DNA from 2 places in the Streptomyces sp. NPDC088387 genome. Region 1 is predicted to be linked to the other one. Evidence: predicted binding sites of a transcription regulator. Region 1 holds the regulator's gene; the other holds the start of a gene.
The links. The regulator HspR, encoded in region 1, represses chaperone genes until heat shock. The targets are predictions, from matches to a motif close to TTGAGNNNNNNNNNCTCAA.

Region 1 (3,410 bases):
CGCAACACGGCTCCTCGGTGAAGGGCCGCTGGAATCCGCCGTTCTGCGGGGGTTTTTCCCCTCCTCCGTACGTTCCTGTGCAGCAGGATGACGGTGGTACGGGGCACGGAAGGAGTGCCGGGGCCGGCGCGCGCCGGCCCCACACGCAAGGACTACGGGGGCACGGCGGCGGCTAGTTGAGGCCCAGCGCCGCGCAGTCGTCCTTGTACTTGGCCGTGCAGATGTCCGACGCCTTGAAGATGTCGTCGGCGATCACGGTGTCCTCGATGTTCTCCTGCGTCAGCGCGATCACCGGGACGAGCTGGGACGGAATGTCCTTGGCCGTGGGGCTGTCGACCCGGTCGCGGGTCAGCGCGTCGAACTGGATGTCCCTGCCCTGGACGCGGGCCACCGCCATCTCGGCGGCCGCCTCGGCCTCCTGCGGGTAGGACTTGTACACGCTCATGTACTGCTCGCCGGAGATGATCCGCTGTACGGCGGGCAGTTCGGCGTCCTGGCCGGTGATCGGCGGCAGGTCGGTGACGCCCGCGTCCTCCAGGGCCTTGATGATGCCGCCGGCCATACCGTCGTTGGCGGAGTAGACGGCGGCGATGTTGTCCGCGCCGATCTCCTTGATCGCCTCGGCCATGTTGGCCTCGGCGTTCTCCGGCTTCCAGTCCTTGGTGTCGTAGGACCGGGCGACGGTGACCTGGCCCTCCAGCTCCTCCAGCGCGCCCTGCTTGAACTGCTTGGCGTTGGGGTCGGTCGGCGAGCCGTTCATCATGACGATCTTGTCGGAGCTGTCGGCGCCGCTGCCGATCGCCTCCAGCAGCGAACGGCCCTGGACCTCGCCGACGAGTTCGTTGTCGAAGGAGATGTACGCGTCGATCGGGCCCTCGGCGAGCCGGTCGTAGGCGATGACCGGGATTCCGGCGTCCTTGGCCTTCTGCACACCGCCCGCGATGGCGTGCGCGTCCACGGCGTCCAGCACGATGACGTCGACCTTGTCGTCGATCATCTGCTGGAGCTGGGTCTCCTGCGTCGGGGCGCTGGCGTCCGCGTTGGCGTACTGGACCGTGCCCTGGTTCCGGGTGAGCGCGGCCACCTTCTTCTCGAAGATGGGGTGGTCGAACTTGTCGTAGCGGGTGTTGGCCTTCTCCGGCAGGAGCAGCCCGACCGTGATGTCGTTCCCCTTCGTCGGGGTGGCGTCATCGCTGTCCCCGGTCGCCCCCAGGACGCCGCAGCCGGCGAGCGAGAGGATCAGCGAGGACGTGGCCACGGATATGGCGATACGACGCATTTCGGGGTCTCACTTCATTGCGGACGGGACGCGGGTGACACAACACAACCCAGGTGACTGAAAAGCCAACGCGGCGGGCGCGGTCGGCGTCAAGCGATACTACTTAACGAGAGTGCAACATCACGTTCCGTTTAGCTCGTGAAGACGCAGCGGAAGCCTATACGGACGGCCTTCATCGTCCCTCCACTCTCCGGGAGTTCATGGGGACCGGCGAGGCGCCGGGCGGCTCCGGTGACACGAGCAAGGGCCGGGGAGGACATCGCCTCCCCGGCCCTGCCGGTGTCGGTGCGCGAAGAACCGGTGTCGGTTCGCAAAGAAGTCGAACCGGGTTCAGTCCGACTGCGGCCGCTTCGGACGCCACACGACCAGCGCGCTGGTCTGCTGGACCTCCTGGTACGGCACGAGGTCCCGGCGGTACGACGCGTGCACCGCGGCCTCGCGCTGCCGCATCGTCGCCGCGGCCCCGTCGAGCGCGGCCTGCAACTCGGCGGCTCTCGCCTGCAACGCCGCGACCTGGTTCTCCAGCTCGATGATGCGCTTGATGCCGGCGAGGTTGATGCCCTCGTCCTGCGACAACTGCTGGACCTGGCGGAGCAGTTCGATGTCGCGGGCCGAGTAGCGGCGGCCCCGGCCGGCGGTGCGGTCCGGGGAGACCAGGCCCAGCCGGTCGTACTGGCGCAACGTCTGCGGGTGCAGGCCGGAGAGCTGGGCCGCCACCGAGATGACGTAGACCGGGGTCTCCTCGGTCAGTTCGTACGGGTTGCGTCGACGACCGTCCATTCCGATCAAGCTCCCTTCGCGGCCTGGAACAGCTCCGCCCGCGGATCCTCACCCGCGGAAGCCTCGCGATACGCCTCCAGCGCGTCACGAGCCTTCCCCGAAAGGTCCTTCGGGACACTCACTTCCACGGTGACCAGCAGATCGCCGCGGCTGCCGTCCTTGCGGACCGCGCCCTTGCCGCGCGCCCGCATGGTCCGGCCGTTGGGTGTGCCCGGCGGCAGTTTGAGGGTGACCGGCGGTCCGCCCAGGGTCGGGACCCTGACCTCGCCGCCGAGCGCCGCCTCCGTGAACGTCACGGGGACGGTCACCGTGAGGTTGTCGTCCCTGCGGCCGAACACGGGGTGCGTGTCGACGTGCACCACCACGTACAGATCGCCCGCCGGGCCGCCGCGCTCGCCGGGGGCGCCCTTGCCGCGCAGCCGGATCCGCTGCCCGTCGTTGACCCCCGCCGGGATGCGCACCTGCATCGTCCGCGAGGACTTGGCCCGTCCGCTGCCCTTGCAGACCTCGCACGGGTTCTCCGCGATCAGGCCGCGGCCCTTGCAGTCCGGGCACGGGTCGGTCAGCGAGAAACCGCCGCCCGAGCCGCGTGCCACCTGCCCGGTGCCCACGCACGTGGGGCACACGCGCGGTGTGCCGTTGGCGTCGCCGGTGCCCGAGCAGGCCTTGCAGGGCGACTGCGAGGACATCCGCAGCGGGACCGTCGCGCCCTCGATCGCCTCCGTGAAGCTGAGGGTGACCTCGGACTCGATGTCCTGGCCGCGCCGGGGCTGCGTACGCGTACCCGGTCCGGCGCCGCCGCGGTTGAACAGCCCGCCGAAGACGTCACCGAGGCCGCCGCCGAAGCCACCGGCCCCGCCGGCGGTACCCGCTCCGCCGCCGCCCTGGGCGCCGCCTCCGAAGAGGTCACCCAGGTCGAAGTTGAAGTTGCCGCCGCCGCCCGGCCCCGGGCGGAACCCGCCGTTGCCGAACAGCGCCCGCGCCTCGTCGTACTCCTTGCGCTTCTTGGGGTCGCCGAGGACGTCGTTCGCCTCGGAGATCTCCTTGAACCGCTCCTCCGCCTTGGCGTTGCCCTTGTTGGCGTCGGGGTGGAACTCGCGGGCGAGCTTGCGGTAGGCCTTCTTGATCTCGGCCTCGGTGGCGTCCTTGGGGACGCCGAGGACCTTGTAGTAGTCCTTCTCGATGAAGTCCTTGGTGCTCATCCCCGACGTCCCTCCTCTCTCGTCCGTGCAACGTCAGCCCTCGTCCGGGCCACCGCTCTCCTTGTTCTCTGCGGTCCCCGCGGGCCCGGCGGTCCCCGCGGACCCGGCCGCGTCGGCGTCGGCGGACTCGTCCGCCTTGGCCGGCTGCG
Region 2 (3,410 bases), on a different contig from region 1:
CGACCGGCAGTTCGAGCTCGGCACCGCGCGAACGCAGGAAGGACAGGGCGATCTGCGCGCTCTCCTTCATCACGTCGCCCAGCTGACCGGTGAGGGTCAGCCCGGCCGCGCCCGTCTCGGGGTCGGCGAGGGACGCCTCGACGAAGAGGACGTCACCGCCCGCGCCGGTGACCGCGAGCCCGGTCGCGACACCCGGCACCGCCGTCCGCCGCTCGGCCGGGTCCTGCGCGGACTCGGGCACGTGGTGCGGCCGGCCGATCAGGTCCCGCAGTTCGCCGTCGGTGACGGTGAACGGCAGCTTCCGCTCGCCCAGCTCGTGCTCGGCCGCGACCTTGCGCAGCAGCCGTGCGACGGACCGCTCCAGGTTGCGGACGCCCGCCTCGCGGGTGTACTCGCCGGCGAGCTTGCGCAGCGCGCTCTCGTCGATGGTGACCTCGTCCTTGTCGAGACCCGCGCGCTCCAGCTGCCGGGGCAGCAGGTGGTCGCGGGCGATGACGACCTTCTCGTCCTCGGTGTAGCCGTCGAGGCGGACCAGCTCCATACGGTCGAGCAGGGCCTCCGGGATGGCGTCGAGCACATTGGCCGTGGCGAGGAACACCACGTCGCTCAGGTCGAGTTCGACCTCCAGGTAGTGGTCGCGGAACGTGTGGTTCTGCGCCGGGTCCAGCACCTCCAGGAGGGCCGCGGCGGGGTCGCCGCGGAAGTCGGAGCCGACCTTGTCGATCTCGTCGAGGAGCACGACCGGGTTCATGGACCCGGCCTCCTTGATGGCGCGCACGATCCGGCCGGGCAGCGCGCCGACGTACGTACGCCGGTGGCCGCGGATCTCGGCCTCGTCGCGGACGCCGCCGAGGGCGACGCGGACGAACTTGCGGCCCATGGCGTGCGCGACGGACTCGCCGAGCGAGGTCTTGCCGACGCCGGGCGGGCCGACGAGCGCGAGGACGGCACCGCCGCGCCGGCCGCCCACCACACCGAGTCCCCGGTCGTTGCGGCGCTTGCGCACCGCGAGGTACTCGGTGATGCGCTCCTTCACGTCCTCCAGGCCCGCGTGCTCGGCGTCGAGGACCCGCTGGGCGCCCTTGATGTCGTAGGCGTCCTCGGTCCGTTCGTTCCACGGGAGTTCGAGGACGGTGTCGAGCCAGGTCCTGATCCAGCTGCCCTCGGGCGACTGGTCGCTGGACCGCTCCAGCTTGTCGACCTCCTTGAGCGCGGCCTCGCGGACGTTCTCGGGAAGGTCGGCGGCCTCGACGCGGGTCCGGTAGTCGTCGGACTCCTCGCCGTCCTGTTCACCGTTGATCTCGCGCAGTTCCTTGCGCACGGCCTCCAGCTGGCGCCGCAGCAGGAACTCGCGCTGCTGCTTGTCGACGCCCTCCTGGACGTCCTTGGCGATGGTCTCGGCGACGTCCTGCTCGGCGAGGTGGTCGCGCAGCTGCTGGGTGGCGAGCTTCAGACGGGCGACCGGGTCGCCGGTCTCCAGCAGCTCGATCTTCTGCTCGGTGGTCAGGTAGGGCGAGTAACCGGAGTTGTCGGCAAGGGCGGACACGTCGTCGATGGCCTGGACGCGGTCCACGACCTGCCAGGCGCCGCGCTTGCGCAGCCAGCTGGTGGCGAGTGCCTTGTACTCCTTGACCAGTTCGGTGACGCTGCCCGGCAGCGGGTCGGGCACGGTCTCGTCGATCCGTGTGCCCTCCACCCACAGCGCGGCACCCGGGCCGGTGGTGCCGGCGCCGATCTGCACGCGGCCACGTCCCCGGATCAGGGCGCCCGGGTCACCGTCGGCGAGCCGGCCGACCTGCTCGACCGTGCCGAGCACACCCGTGGTCGCGTACACACCGTCGATGCGCGGCACCAGGAGCAGCCGGGGCTTCCCGGGCTCCGAGCGGGCGGCGGCCTGGGCGGCCTCCACCGCGGCGCGCACATCGGCGTCGTTCAGGTCCAGCGGTACCACCATCCCGGGCAGCACGACCTCTTCGTCGAGCGGCAGCACGGGCAACGTGAGCGGTGTGAACGCCGTGGACTCAGCAGCCATGATCTCCCCTTAGGCAGTCAAGTTGAGTTATGCCGACTCAATGCTCGTGAGCCCCGGAATGTTCCCCAGCCGGTGTTCGCTCTGAGCGATCACTCCGCGCACCCCTGGTGACATTGGAGAACGCCCGCCGGGACGGATCGATTCCGGGCCACGCCCACCCGTCGCACGTAATAGACTCCGGCCATCTTCAGCCATTACAGGGGGATCGATGGACGAGACCGTACGGGCCTGGATCGCCGGGTGGGTCGTGTCGCGCGGGGCCGCACGGCCGCGGGCCGAGCCGTGGGGCTGGACGATCGACGTCGGCCAGGCAGCACACGTGACCCGGCACGTGCTGGGGGCCACGGGCGACGCCGTGGAGGAGGAGACCGTACGGAAGGTGGCGGGGTCCGTACTCGGCCGCGGGGTCTGGCTGAAGGTCTTCGCGGCTCCCGACCGGGTCGGACCGTGGCTGGACGGCGGCTGGTGGATCGACCCCGAGCCCGGCTGTCTGATGTCCGTCCGGCTGCCCGGCACGGACGCGGCCCGCGAGCGGCCCCTTCCCGACGGGTACCGGCTGCGCGAGTGGGAGCAGGGCGGGGTGACGCGGGTGCTGGTCACGGCGGCGGACGGCTCCTTCGCGGCACGCGGGCAGATCGCGCCGACCGGCCCGACCGCGGTCGTCGACCAGGTCGAGACGGATCCGGACCACCGGCGCCGGGGCCTGGGCAGCCTCGTCATGCGCACGCTGCACCGCGCGGCGGCCGGGCAGGGCGCCCACACCGCCGTACTCGGCGGCACACCGGAGGGCCGGGCGCTGTACGAGTCGCTGGGCTGGCGGGTGGTGGCGCCCCTGACGAGCGCCAGGTTCGTGGGGGACGGGAACAGGGTCACCGCCGCCTGACCCGGCGCCGGCGCATCCCGCACCCGTACACCCGTGCCCGAAGCCCGTTTGCAGGGCGGTGACCGACGGAATGCAACCCCTGCGCGCCCGGCATGTCCTGAACCGGGCGCAGGGGGGATGACCAATGGGGCCGTTGATCGCTGTGGTGGGGAGCGCCGATCCCGGACGGAGCTTCGATCCGCCGCTGACCGACCCGGGGGCCGCGCTGACGGCGTGCGAGGAGATCGGCGCGGAACTGGCCGCGAGCGGATGCCGGATCATCGTCTACTCCAGCGAGCCGCAGTTCATCGAGAACCACGTCGTCACCGGCTTTCTGACCCGGGACGACCTGCCGCCCGGCGCCGTCCAGGTCCGGCCGCCCTACGACGACGGCCGGACCGACTTCCCGCACCGCGACGACCGGCCCGAGGTGTTCGACGTACGGCACGAGCCGGACGGCGACTGGCAGGTGAGCTTCTACCGGTCGCTGCGCGAGGTCGACGGGGTGGTGCTCGT

Region 2: lon (endopeptidase La) is a predicted target of HspR. The motif match lies at 2,055-2,073, and genes of this name have one in related genera.

The regions. Positions count from the first base shown of each region.
Region 1 covers NZ_JBIVNC010000003.1:487,391-490,800, reverse strand. Annotated here, with positions in the region: gene ACIQAC_RS10400 (substrate-binding domain-containing protein) at 173-1,279, opposite strand; gene ACIQAC_RS10395 (heat shock protein transcriptional repressor HspR) at 1,610-2,059, opposite strand; gene dnaJ (molecular chaperone DnaJ) at 2,065-3,261, opposite strand; gene grpE (nucleotide exchange factor GrpE) at 3,295-3,410, opposite strand, start outside.
Region 2 covers NZ_JBIVNC010000010.1:137,341-140,750, forward strand. Annotated here, with positions in the region: gene lon (endopeptidase La) at 1-2,032, opposite strand, end outside; gene ACIQAC_RS26175 (GNAT family N-acetyltransferase) at 2,241-2,915, shown strand; gene ACIQAC_RS26180 (hypothetical protein) at 3,040-3,410, shown strand, end outside.